DNA from 4 places in the Cytobacillus sp. FSL H8-0458 genome. Region 1 is predicted to be linked to each of the others. Evidence: riboswitches for the same ligand, from Rfam matches in the RefSeq annotation. Region 1 holds a riboswitch; each other region holds the start of a gene.
The links. Region 1 has a riboswitch for thiamine pyrophosphate ahead of thiT (energy-coupled thiamine transporter ThiT). Riboswitches for the same ligand answer to the same signal wherever they lie in the genome.
Positions count from the first base shown of each region.

Region 2: another riboswitch for thiamine pyrophosphate. It lies ahead of thiC (phosphomethylpyrimidine synthase ThiC); the one in region 1 lies ahead of thiT (energy-coupled thiamine transporter ThiT).
Region 3: another riboswitch for thiamine pyrophosphate. It lies ahead of thiW (energy coupling factor transporter S component ThiW); the one in region 1 lies ahead of thiT (energy-coupled thiamine transporter ThiT).
Region 4: another riboswitch for thiamine pyrophosphate. It lies ahead of NYE23_RS13355 (ABC transporter substrate-binding protein); the one in region 1 lies ahead of thiT (energy-coupled thiamine transporter ThiT).

Region 1 covers NZ_JBBOBR010000001.1:1,844,869-1,848,077, forward strand. The annotation lists gene NYE23_RS08955 (AAA family ATPase) at 1-1,172, opposite strand, end outside; TPP riboswitch at 1,439-1,541, shown strand; gene thiT (energy-coupled thiamine transporter ThiT) at 1,610-2,209, shown strand; gene NYE23_RS08965 (hypothetical protein) at 2,298-2,576, shown strand; gene NYE23_RS08970 (hypothetical protein) at 2,697-2,936, shown strand; gene qoxD (cytochrome aa3 quinol oxidase subunit IV) at 2,972-3,209, opposite strand, start outside.
Region 2 covers NZ_JBBOBR010000001.1:3,692,497-3,695,705, reverse strand. The annotation lists gene NYE23_RS18435 (bifunctional metallophosphatase/5'-nucleotidase) at 1-727, opposite strand, end outside; gene NYE23_RS18430 (hypothetical protein) at 908-1,192, shown strand; TPP riboswitch at 1,387-1,501, shown strand; gene thiC (phosphomethylpyrimidine synthase ThiC) at 1,630-3,209, shown strand, end outside.
Region 3 covers NZ_JBBOBR010000001.1:3,756,419-3,759,627, forward strand. The annotation lists gene tenA (thiaminase II) at 1-618, opposite strand, end outside; TPP riboswitch at 678-780, opposite strand; gene thiW (energy coupling factor transporter S component ThiW) at 917-1,405, opposite strand; TPP riboswitch at 1,520-1,636, opposite strand; gene NYE23_RS18835 (DUF302 domain-containing protein) at 1,706-2,089, opposite strand; gene NYE23_RS18840 (alpha-hydroxy-acid oxidizing protein) at 2,194-3,209, opposite strand, start outside.
Region 4 covers NZ_JBBOBR010000001.1:2,744,371-2,747,579, reverse strand. The annotation lists gene NYE23_RS13360 (thiamine-binding protein) at 1-242, opposite strand, end outside; gene NYE23_RS13355 (ABC transporter substrate-binding protein) at 257-1,261, opposite strand; TPP riboswitch at 1,370-1,478, opposite strand; gene NYE23_RS13350 (YkvA family protein) at 1,552-1,965, opposite strand; gene NYE23_RS13345 (NAD-dependent deacylase) at 2,113-2,826, shown strand; gene tatA (twin-arginine translocase TatA/TatE family subunit) at 2,950-3,123, shown strand.

The DNA of each region.
Region 1 (3,209 bases):
TCCAGCGCATAATCCAAATCTTCTTTTGAGATAATTTCCTGGCCGTTGCGGACAGCTCTGCGGCTTGCCGTTTCGAAAAGGGAATGGAGGTCTGCTCCTGAAAAACCGGAAGTGCTTTCTGCCAGATCGCCAAGAGTTGTCATAACATCTTCAGCCAGTAACTTATTTCGTGTATGAATATTTATTATCTCTCTTCGGCCCCTTGTATCTGGAAGAGGGACGTTGAAGGAGAAGTCAATCCGTCCAGGACGCAGGAATGCTTCGTCGAGCATATCCTTCCGGTTGGTGGCGGCAATAAATAATATTCCATCATTGGAATGTCCGCCGTCCAGCTGGACCAGAAGTTCAGTTAACGTTTTTTCGCTTTCTTCTCCGCCATGCTGCTTTCTTCGTCCTGCAAGTGCATCCACTTCGTCAATAAAGACGACAGCAGGAGCATGCTTTCTGGCATTCTGGAAAAGGTTTCTGACACGGGATGCACCAACGCCAACGAATAATTCATTAAACCCGGAACCGCTAGTAGAAAAGAAAGTTGCTCCCAGTTCCTTGGCGATTGCCTGAGCCAGCAATGTTTTTCCCGTTCCGGGAGGTCCGTATAAAAGAATACCCTTCGGCGGCTTGATCCCCATTTTTAAGGAGCGCTCAGGTTCCTTTAAAATGGAAAGAGTCTGCATGATTTCCTCTTTCATTTCCTCCTGAATCCCGCCAACATCTTCAAGTGAAATGGAAGGAAGGGCTTTAGGCTTCGAGACACTTTGCTTCATTGTATTTGTTGCACCCATTCCGCCTTTTCCTGACTTAAACAGGTAAATTCCAATGGCTATGAACAGAAGGAGTATACCGCCGAGAATCCAGGGGGTATAAGGTCCTGTGGCTGCGAACGTATATTGTATATTATAGGTTTCTACTAATTTATCAACCATATCGCTGTTGGGAGGCACATGGGAGATGTACTCGCCATCAGGAGCTGTGATTAGAAGTTTCCCATTTTTATATTCCTGTACTGCAACAGTCTTTCCATCCTGGGAGGCTATAATTTTTTCCACAGAAGAAAACGGGACTGTCACATCCTTTTTTCCTGCTTGTACGGTCCAAATAACCGCCGCCAAAATCACCGTGACTACCAATGCAATAGAAATTATCGTCGAAGGCTTCTTGAGACGTGATTTCAACTAATTCCCTCCTCATTGAACATACCTACATTATAAGGAATTAAAATTGTTAATAAAAGGGTTTAACTCTTTTTAAACGTTGTAAATTATGGAAAAATAATTTTTTTTACTAGAATGTGTGCTACAACAGCGTTCAGATGCTATTAATTTGTGAAAAAATTGTGACAGGCACGGAGGATACCCGTTAGATACATTTAAAAACTTTTCACCAGGAACCCTTTTCACTTTTACCTATTTCATATATACTAAAAGCGGATAATTTAATAACGTGCCACAAGGGGAGCATATCGCTGAGAGTGAACAGTCCGCTGTTCTGACCCTTTGAACCTGTTAGTTAATGCTAGCGCAGGAATGTGGAATAATAAAAGGCAGATGTACTTTTCTGCCTGCTTGTTCTCCCTTGGGGTATCGTCATACGATTAAAGGGGGATTTTTTTATGAAAAAATTAAGCTTAACCGCGATGATAGAGGCTTCATTTTTTGCAGCCTTTGCTATCATTCTTGATTTTCTGCCATCCATCAAGCTGTCGCCATCCATCTCCATATCTGCCGCGATGATTCCGATTTTCATACTGGCTTTCAGGCGGGGCTTTAAGGTCAGCTTCATTGCTGGCCTCTTATGGGGGATTTTGCAGATTGCCATGGGGGATGCCTGGATTGCTACTCCGCTTCAGGCATTTATTGAGTATTTTGTGGCATTTGCCTGTATCGGTTTTGCCGGTTTGTTTTACCGCGTCATCCAAAATCAGCTGCGGGCAGGCAACAAGAAGAAGGCATTGGCATGGGTTGTCTTAGCCGTATTTGCCGGAAGCCTTGCCCGGTATTTCTGGCATTTCATAGCAGGTGTACTGTTCTTCGGAAGCTATGCGCCAAAAGGGATGTCACCGGTCCTTTTTTCCTTCCTGGCAAACGGGGCAACCATGCTTGGAGGGGCAATTCTCTGCTCGATCCTGGCCGTGTTAATTATTTCATCGGCACCTAGAATAATCATTCAAAAATCGGATCAAGGTCTTCAAACTCACAAGAATGCTTCCTGATAGAGCTGCCTCTTTGATATTTCAAAGAGGTTTTTTTATATTTTAGGAAATTGCTCCTGAAAAATGGGTATATTACTCAAAAAGGGGAGTGAAGACTTTGACCAATACATTGCAGGGAAACATTATCACAGGTGTATTTGATGCTGAAACCAGTGCCTTTGAAATCCAGAAAGTAAAAAGTTTCAGTACCCAGTCAGTCCTCAGCAAAAATCAGTGTGAAACTCTGTATAACTATCTATCACTTCATGAAGAGGATGAGGGAGGACAAATCATTACACTGTACGATCAAATGCCGCTCATGCTGACCCGGCAGGAAATATGCAGTCTGAAGAAAGATTTGGAGTACATTAAAAAGCTATATCAGTAGAAAAACGCTTTGCAGCTTGCAGAGCTTTTTTTTGACGAAAATAATTTTGACAAACTTGTGACAAAAAGTTTGACAAATTTGTGAACATAGTTAGAATATTAAGTATAAGGAGATGGGAGAATGACACTTCAACAGCAGCGCGTCTTGCATTTTTTTAGGAATATTACAGCTGCAGGCATTATATTAGGTTTTATTGTTTTTATTTCAAGCTTTTTTGTAAGCGGTATCACAGGAGAGTATGTGTTATCCATCGGCTTAAGCATTATGGTTTCTTCCATGCTGCTTTTCGGATTCGGATTTTTTATCAATGTAATGGAAGAAATGACAAAGGGAAGCAAGGGTATAAGACAATACAAATAAAACCGGCCTCCAGAGGGGGACCGGTTTTTTTGTACTTAATGAGCAGCGTGACCAGAGGTTAATACCCAAATGGACCCCACTACAATAACAATTACCATAAATACGGCATAAATCATATTCACTAAGTTCGTCTTGCCGTCTTCACCTTCTCTTAAGTGCATGAACATGAACAGCTGCATGCCTGCCTGAACGACAGCCAGTGAGCCGATGATCCACATGATCACTTTAAAAGAAAGGTTCGTTTTTAAAGCAATTCCTGCTGCTGCAAAAGTC
Region 2 (3,209 bases), 1.8 Mb from region 1:
GAACATGGGCCAGTACCACAATGGCTCTTACTCCTTGCTTTTTAAGTTCCCGTGTATACGTATTGATTGCTTCCGCTTCATCAGTGAAGGTAAGGCCCTTCACACTATTTGGTGAGGAAAAGCTTGGTGTTTGTTTCATGATCACACCGATAAACCCTATTGGGACCCCGCTGACATTTAAAATCTTATAGGGAGGAAGGATGGGCTTGCCAGAATTCTGACTGATAACATTGGCTGCAATCCATGGAAAGCGGGAGCCGGGGTAACTCTTTGCAGCTGAAGGGCTTCCGCCATTTAGTAAGCGAAGCAGTTCATCCAGGCCCCTGTCGAATTCATGGTTACCGATGGTGCCAATATCAAACCCCATTTTATTCAAAAATTCAATGGTCGGTTCATCCTGCAGGAGGGCAGATACAGGAGGACTGGCTCCTATCATGTCTCCAGTATGAAGCAGGATGGTATTTTCATTTTCTGCGGCACGCTGGCGCAAATAGGCAGCGAGATAATCCGCACGTCCTGCTGGTCTGCCGTTAATCTGCCGGGTCACATTCAGCTGGCCATGGAAATCATTGATTCCCAGCAACTGGACTTTCTTGTATGGCCCTTCTGAGCGATCTTCAATATGGCCATGATAATCTTCAGAGAGGCCTTGCCTATCCCATTGATCTTTTTTTCCCAGAGGCATTCCCAGGAAGCTAAATAATATAAGGGAGATAAGTACTTTCATCAATCAACCTCCAGTATTTGCGGCAGGGATAGTATTTGCAGATATTGGGGATTTAATCGTAAGGGGGCATTATGGCGGCAAGAAAATGAAAAAATCCTGCTAAACTGCACGTGTTTATCCAATTTGATAAAGGGTAAGCTCATATTAAGAAACATAATACTGCCAAAGGAGATGACAACAGTGAAATATAAGAAGCTATTACTTTCAGTCCCATTGGGTGCAGGATTATTGTTGGCAGGGTGCGGAACAGATGAACAGGAGCCGCCGCCGGAAACGGAAGATGTAGAATTGGAAGACAATCAAATGGAAGAAAACAATAATGAAGATAGTGAAATGCAGGATCCCGGCACATCAGAGGAGTCTGATATGGAAGAACCCGGCATGAATGAAGAATCCCCTCAGGATGAAGAGAACATGGATGAAAATGATATTGATATGAACGATGGTGGTTCTGAAGAGAACTAATTGATGATACACATCTAAAGTTTGTGGAAAACGTCTGCTAATGGCAGGCGTTTTGTGTGCTTTTTTTCAGGATTGGAAAGTCTAATCTTAAAGGGCGTGAAGCATTCAGCTACAGGAATACAAGTGATCTTGCGGGATTATAAAAATACCTTTTATTTGTTTTCAGAATTATGTATACTAAAATAGAATTAAATAGCAATAACTAGGGGTGCCCAATAGCTTGGGCTGAGAAAGAAACGCACTAAAGTTTCTTGACTCTTTGGACCTGATCTGGATTATACCAGCGTGGGGAAGTTAGAATGTGCAAAGGTTTCTTTGTGCAAAGACATCTGCGGTTAAGCCGGTCCATCATTATGTGGACCGGCTTTTTTACATATCTTGCACTACCTCGGTTCCAGGTCTCGTCCTTATATTTTTTAATAAGGGAGAGATGATCAATGACTGCAAGTTCATTAAATCAGGAAAGTATTTCTATTATGTCGAGCTTTACTGGCAGCAAAAAAATCTATGTGGGAGGATCCAGACCGGATATCAAGGTTCCAATGCGGGAGATAGAATTAAGTCCCACCACCGGTACTTTTGGAGAAGAAATCAATGAGCCGGTTCGCTTATATGATACGAGCGGGCCTTATACGGATCCTCAATACACGGCAGATCTAAAAACAGGGCTTCCCGCTGTGAAAAGCCGGTGGATTCAGGAACGCGGGGATGTTGAAGAGTATGATGGGCGGGAAATTAAGCCCGAGGATAACGGGTTCCGCGATGAACATGATCCGCGTGCTAATCATAAAGTCTTTCCTGGCTTATCCCGCAAGCCATTGAGAGCGATAAGAGGGAAGAATGTCACCCAGCTTCACTATGCAAAAAAGGGAATCATTACCCCTGAGATGGAGTTTATAGCCATTCGGGAAAATATGGAACCGGAATTTGTGCGGTCTGAAGTAGCAAGAGGACGGGCGATTATTCCTTCCAACATCAATCATCCTGAGACAGAGCCAATGATTATCGGAAGAAATTTTCACGTGAAGATTAATGCGAACATTGGAAACTCGGCTGTTTCATCCTCTATTGAAGAAGAGGTAGAGAAAATGACCTGGGCTACCCGATGGGGGGCAGATACAATTATGGATCTGTCTACCGGTAAAAATATTCATACTACACGCGAATGGATTATCAGGAACTCCGCTGTTCCGGTCGGGACTGTTCCCATTTACCAGGCACTTGAAAAGGTGAATGGCATTGCTGAGGACCTCACGTGGGAAATATATAGGGATACCTTAATCGAACAGGCAGAGCAGGGTGTTGATTATTTTACAATCCATGCAGGTGTCCTTTTGCGTTATGTACCGCTTACTGCCAAAAGGCTGACCGGAATTGTGTCGAGGGGCGGATCCATTATGGCCCAATGGTGCCTGCATCATCATAAAGAGAACTTTTTATATACACACTTTGAAGAAATCTGCGAAATCATGAAAGCTTATGATGTGGCCTTTTCCCTGGGGGATGGACTTCGGCCGGGATCGATTGCAGATGCAAATGATGGGGCTCAATTTGCGGAGCTTGAAACACTTGGGGAGCTGACGAAAATTGCTTGGGAACATGATGTACAGGTAATGGTCGAGGGTCCTGGACATGTTCCAATGCATTTAATCAAGGAGAATATGGATAAACAATTGGAAATCTGTAAAGAAGCACCATTCTATACACTCGGACCCCTTACGACTGATATAGCTCCGGGATATGACCATATTACCTCTGCAATCGGGGCTGCCATGATAGGCTGGTATGGGACGGCAATGCTTTGCTATGTTACCCCTAAAGAACATTTGGGTTTGCCAAATAGAGACGATGTGCGCGAGGGTGTCATCACGTATAAAATTGCCGCGCATGCTGCAGATCTGGCAAAGGGACATCCAGGAGCGCAAAAAAGGGATGATGCCCTGTCAAAAGCCCGTTTTGAATTCCGCTGGATAGATCAATTCAATCTCTCATTGGATCCTGAGCGCGCTTTGGAATT
Region 3 (3,209 bases), 1.9 Mb from region 1:
CAGCTGGCAGCTTTTTCGGAAAGCATCCTTCATTCGCTGCCTATCTTCCGGTGATGCCGCATCAGCAAGCTCATCCAAACGGTTTCTCATATTCATGGTCACAGCTTCGACTCTAAGATTTGCATAAAAAGAGATCCACGGATAAAACGGATGGTTCTCATCTGGCTCATATTGCTTCATGAGCTCAAGCCCAATTTCCCAATAAGTCCATGGACAAGGCAATAATGCAGCTAGGATTTCACCCATGCCGCCTGTGTGGGCATGATACATCATATGCTTTACATAATGATCAGCTGTTGGCGGGAGCGGATATCCCTGCAATGCTTCGTAATCCACGCCAATCTGCTGGCAAAAATTATGATGGGGATGCACTTCGCTGTTCAATACGAATTCTATTTGCTGATTAAAATAAGCAATATCCTTTCGCTCTGCAGACTTTGAAATGGCAATCCCATAAATATGCATGAACGCATTCAAATACTCAAAATCTGCTTTAATGTAATGGGCCAGTGCCTCTTTCGGCACATCCCCTCTCCCGATCCCCTGGACAAACGGGTGCTCAAATATCAGTTTAAACAAATCTTCATTTTCCTTGCGCAGAATCTCTGAAAAAGTCATAAAAAATAGCCTCCTTATTAAATTCAGAAGCTGCCGGGGAAAAAGCATGAGGATATAGATTGAGGTCCTCACCGCTTCCCTGCGCTGGAATTATCCAGATCAGGTTCCAAGGGACAAAGGAGAAAGCTCCTTATCTCAGCCGTAGCGCCCCTAGCAGTTTTCTAACGTTTTTTGTTTTTTACCAATTTTTCACTTGTGGTTTTTCGCTCATAAATCGTAAATTTCGCTCATAAAGCCAGATTGTTATGATGCTCTCCCCTAATCGGCTTACTTATCTTACTTCTCCAGCCCAAAATCATCACATATTCTGAACCAAATTCTTCTCTTTAACCTTCGCTAACACCATCCAGCCTATCGTCGCACCGGCAATGCTGCTGACCAGAAACGGCGGCACAAAGAAGAATGCACCAGCTGCACTGCCCATAAGAAACTTTGCGAATGGAACGGCAAACAATGCACCGATTATGCCGGTGCCCACCACCTCTCCAGCGGCAGCCCATATTTTCCGTCCGAACTTCAAATAAAGGACACCAGCCAAAAACGCACCGATCATGCCGCCTGGAAACGCAAGCAGCGTCCCGAAACCAAGCAAATTACGCAGCAAAGCAATCATAAAAGCGACTGCTGCTGCAGGCAGGGGTCCAAGGGTCACCGCTGCCAATACATTTACCGCATGCTGGACCGGATAGGCCTTCGCTATACCAGCCGGGAACCAGAGTAAATGGGATCCCAGTGTCCCAATCGCCGTAAATAAAGCCATCGTAGTTAACAATCGGGTTCTGCTCATCTAAACCTCCTTTCTAAAAGGGCAGCCTGATTGCTTATCAGGATAAGAAGTATGTATACAAAAAATGCCAGATCCCCACAAAGGACCCGGCATGGTTTAAGTATATGAATCGACAATTGTCAAATCCTACTTCCCTCCGCTGGCATTAACCAGATCAGGTCCATAAGAGTCGGAAAGCTATAAGCGCTTTCCTCTCAGCCCGCACATTTCGGGGCACCCCTAGTAGTTACATAGATATTTAATTTGATAAGCTGTCTCAAGCTTAACAAATTATCACGGCACTGTCATCAATCTTTTAGCTTATAAACTTTTCTTGATGCACTGGATTAAGCGCTCTTCAATTTCTGCTGCGAAGCTTTGAACAGATTCGTCATTGATTAGCTCAATCATACTAGTCGGCTTAGGCATCCCAATTTTCGTTTTGCCCTTGTCTTCATAGACGACAATTTTACAAGGCAGGAAGTAGCCGGCCATTTTATTCTGTGTTAAAACGCGATGTGCTTCATCCGGATTACATACCTCTAACACATGGAATGCCTCGTTATATTCCAAGCCTTTTTCCTGCAGCTTCTCCTGAACATTAAACTGCCATAGAACTCCGAACTTTTCGTCCTTCAGACTTCCTTCCAGTGAGAATATCGCTTCTTCAATTGATTTTTCGGTTTCAGCTGTGTAATCGAACATGACTGCATCTCCTTTAGTATTGGCATATCAATTATGTACCCCTATAGGTATACTATTAAACACATGCTCCGCTGTCAACAAGCCACGCTTTTTTTAAGAAAGCTTTATCGAATTAACTGCAGACCAGCAATATCCTTTAAGCTCCCCACCCCTGCCAGAGAAAGCGACACTTTTGTTTCTTCTATGAAGTTGGCAAGCACTTTTTCAACTCCATCCTGCCCGCCAACGGCCAAGCCGTACACATACGGCCGCCCCAGACAAACGGCGTCAGCTCCCAGTGCCAGAGCTTTAACCACATCTGAACCTCGGCGAATGCCGCTGTCAAACAATACTGGAATCCGGCCTTTAACTTCCTTCGCAATCGGTTCAAGCGCATCAATCGCCGCAATCACTCCATCAAGCTGTCTGCCGCCATGATTGGAGACAATGATTCCGTCTATCCCTCTTTCAATGGCCAGCCTGGCATCTTCCGGGTGGAGGATGCCCTTTAATAAAATTGGCAGGCTGGTTTTCTCTTTTAATCTGGCAATATGCTCCCAGCTTAATGTTGGATGATGAATATTATCAAGGATCCCCTGTACGACATCGCCGTCCTGGAGAGACCCCATAAAGACTGGATCGCTTTCATAATTTGCTTTTCCATAGCCAAGCTTTAATGGGGAAAAATTGTTTCTTAAATCAGCTTCCCTCCATCCCATCATCACCGTATCAACCGTTAACACAATTGCCTCATACCCTGCTTCCTCTGCACGGCGAACCATACTGAAGGATGCTTCTTCATAATTGGACCAATATAATTGGAACCATTTTGGACTCGAGCCTGTTGCCTTTGCGATTTCTTCAATGGAATAACTGGATACTGTGCTCTGGATAAAAGGAACTCCGAACGAAGCTGCCGCCCGGGCAGATGCCAGCTCACCCTCACTGTGTTCAAGCCGCTGCATTCCAATCGGCGCAAGGAATACTGGATAAGGATACGTTTCACCAAATAAATTCACACTTATATCCGGCACTGAAACATCCCTCAGCATTCTCGGAACAATTGAGTATTTTGCAAAGGATTCGATATTCTTTTTCAACGTTTCTTCCCCGCCTGCTCCTGATTGGACATAGCCAAATC
Region 4 (3,209 bases), 900 kb from region 1:
TACAGAATTTTAACCTGTGAGATAACATTGCTGCTTCCTTTTTCAATCATTTTTCTGTTCATATCAGCAATGATTTTCAATAAATGTTCTAAATCGCCTTCCATCGTTGTTTCCAGGGGATGCACTTCGTACTTAACACCGGATTGCTGAATAATGCTGATTGCTTCATCAACGTATGGTATAACATTTTCCCCATCTTTTGTTTTTGGTATGATTTGAATGCTTACAAGTGCGTTTGCCATTTAATAAACTCTCCTTATTCCGGCAGGAAGTCATTTGTAAATGCTTTGCCGGCATCTAATTCTTTATCTAAAAGACCATTTTCATGCATCCAGTCTGCATAGTTTTCCCAGACCTCAAGCTTTTGTTCACCCCATTTTGAAGCATCATCCTGATAGCGGGGTGATAGCCATTCCTGGCTCTTTTTGACCAATTCGCTGTCCAGGTCCGGAGCATTCTTTAACAAAATATCTGCTGCTTCGCCAGGCTGCTCGATTGCAAATTCATACCCTTTGGCTGCTGCTTTTACAAATGCTTTGACAGTATCCGGATCATCTGCAATCATTTTTTCGCTGGTCGCGAGAACGGGCGTGTAGTAATCCAGTTTTTCTGAGTAGTCAGTAAGATAGACCATATTAATCTTTTCCCCCCGAAGTTCTGCTTCTACACCTGTCCATCCGTAATAAATCCATGCGAAGTCTATATCTCTTTTAACAGCTGTAAAAAAGTCAGCATTCCCCATGTTAACGATTGAGACCTTATCAACATCGGCGTTTTCCTTTTTCATTAGGGAGTCTATTACCGATTTTTCTACAGGAGCTCCCCAGCCGCCATAAGTTTTTCCTTCAAAGTCTTTCGGCGATTTAATATTTTTTTCAGCAGGTGATGCAAAACCGGAAGTATTATGCTGTATTACAGCTGCTATAGAAACAAGGGGAACGCCCTGTACACGTGCTTCCGTGATGCTTTCCTGATAGCTGACACCGAAATCAGCCTTGCCTGATGCAGTCAATTGATCTGAACCTGCTTCACCTGGCATTATAATTTCGACATCGAGTCCTTCTTCTTTAAAATATCCTTTGTCCTTTGCGGCATACAAGCCGGTATGGTTGGTATTGGGTGTCCAATCCAATACAACAGTAACTTTTTTCAAATCTTGTTTGCTGTCTGCATCTTTGCTTCCAGTCTGATTATCCGTTCCATTACCGGCACAGCCTGAAAGAAGCAGCAGTGAACAGATAGCTGCAATCCACTTTTTCATAAGTAATCCTCCTAAAAACCTTTATGTAATAAGGAAAGTTAATGATAGTCTGCCCTTAAAAAATAAAAACGCCCCGGTATAAACCAGGGCGCATATAAAAACATTTAGTATGTTTAAGAATATGTTCCCTACGCTGGTATGAGCCAGATCAGGTTCAAAGGGTCAGCATCTTAATGATGAAGTCTCAACCGGCATACCGGTTCCCCTACATTTCTTGCTATTTAATTTTGAAGGCATAAATACTTTCCATCATTATTATAGCAAATAATATCAAAATGGACAGAAAATATTTATTTCATCTCAATGGTCCTGCTCTCTTTCCAGATTTTGAATTTTTCAAGTTCACCTGTAATTTGGCTGACGGCAAAACCAAGGACTGCTGCATCATCTAAGATTCCCATTCCTATTAAAAAGTCAGGAACAAGATCTATAGGGGAAACAAAGTATAGTATGGTAGCAATAATAAAGATAATCGACTTTTTTGAAATATGCCGGTAATCGCCTTTAGACCATGCCTTAACTAAATCGATTAGAAGCTGAAACTTTTCCCATATATCACTTAATGAAGATTTGTTTTTATCTGCTTTAAGTGTAGCCTTTTTTAGCAGTCCTTTTGTTTTTTCAGGGTCCTCAGCATAACGTTTGGCCCTGGAAGAAAATTTTTTATAGCCGTCCTTATAATCTTTCGTTTCTATTTCAGGCATAGCTATCACTCCTATATTTGATAATTCGCATAAACAGTTATAATCTAGTATTTACCGCATACCTGACATGACATAAACATTTGAGTAGGAGAAATAAATGGAAATCAAATTTAACCTGTGACAAAACCTAATGGGGAGCTGATATCTATGCTTGAGAAATGGCTGAAGGAATCTAATTATACAGTAATATTAACTGGAGCAGGAATGTCGACGGAAAGCAGACTGCCTGATTTCAGGTCTGCCAATAATGGATTATGGAATGGGAAAGATCCCGGAAAAATAGCCAGTACAGACGCGTTAAATGAAAATGTGAACGAGTTTATAGAATTTTATCGGCACAGGGTAATCGGGCTTAAGGAGTGCACTCCCCATCAAGGGCACTATATACTTGCAGATTGGGAAAAGAGAGATATTATTAAGAGCATTATCACCCAGAATGTGGATGGATTTCATGGACTGGCGGGAAGTAAAAAAATATCAGAGCTCCATGGGAATTTGCAGACACTCCATTGCCAGAAATGTAAAAAAGAGTTCCCGAGCGAGGGGTATTTACATGGACAATTCCAATGTAATTGCGGGGGTGTGCTCCGTCCTTCAGTAGTTCTGTTTGGGGAAATGCTTCCTGAGGAGGCTTTGGATTTCGCAGCAGATGAAACAGAAAAGGCAGAACTTTTTATTGTTCTGGGATCATCCTTGACTGTAACACCTGCAAATCAGTTTCCGCTGATAGCCAAACAAAACGGAGCAAAACTAGTGATTATTAATATGGAACCTACGGATTTCGACATTTATGCTGATGAAGTGATCCATGAACGCAAAATTGGTGAAGTGCTGGATGAACTTGATAGAGCCTTTAAATAGTCGAAAAACGCGAATTCATGAAAATAGCTCTCATGCTATGATTTTTTTAATCAATCCACTATAATGGACAATGAACATGATTACTACTGCCTCAAGCGATATGATATATAAGGAGTGTTCAGCATGTTATCAAACATCGGTATTCCAGGTTTAATTCTCATCCTGGTTCTGGCTCTGATTATTTTTGGCCCTAAGAAACTTCCTGAAATAGGGAAAGCGTTCGGGGAGACCTTAAAAGAATTTAAGAAATCTACCCGTGAACTCACAAAAGATGATGACGATGATAAAAGGAAATAACCTATTCGATTGGTTTAGGACCGGCTTTGAAGACAAATTAGTCTCGAAGCCGGTTTTTTTGTTTTCTGGCTTCCGAAGCGATGGAA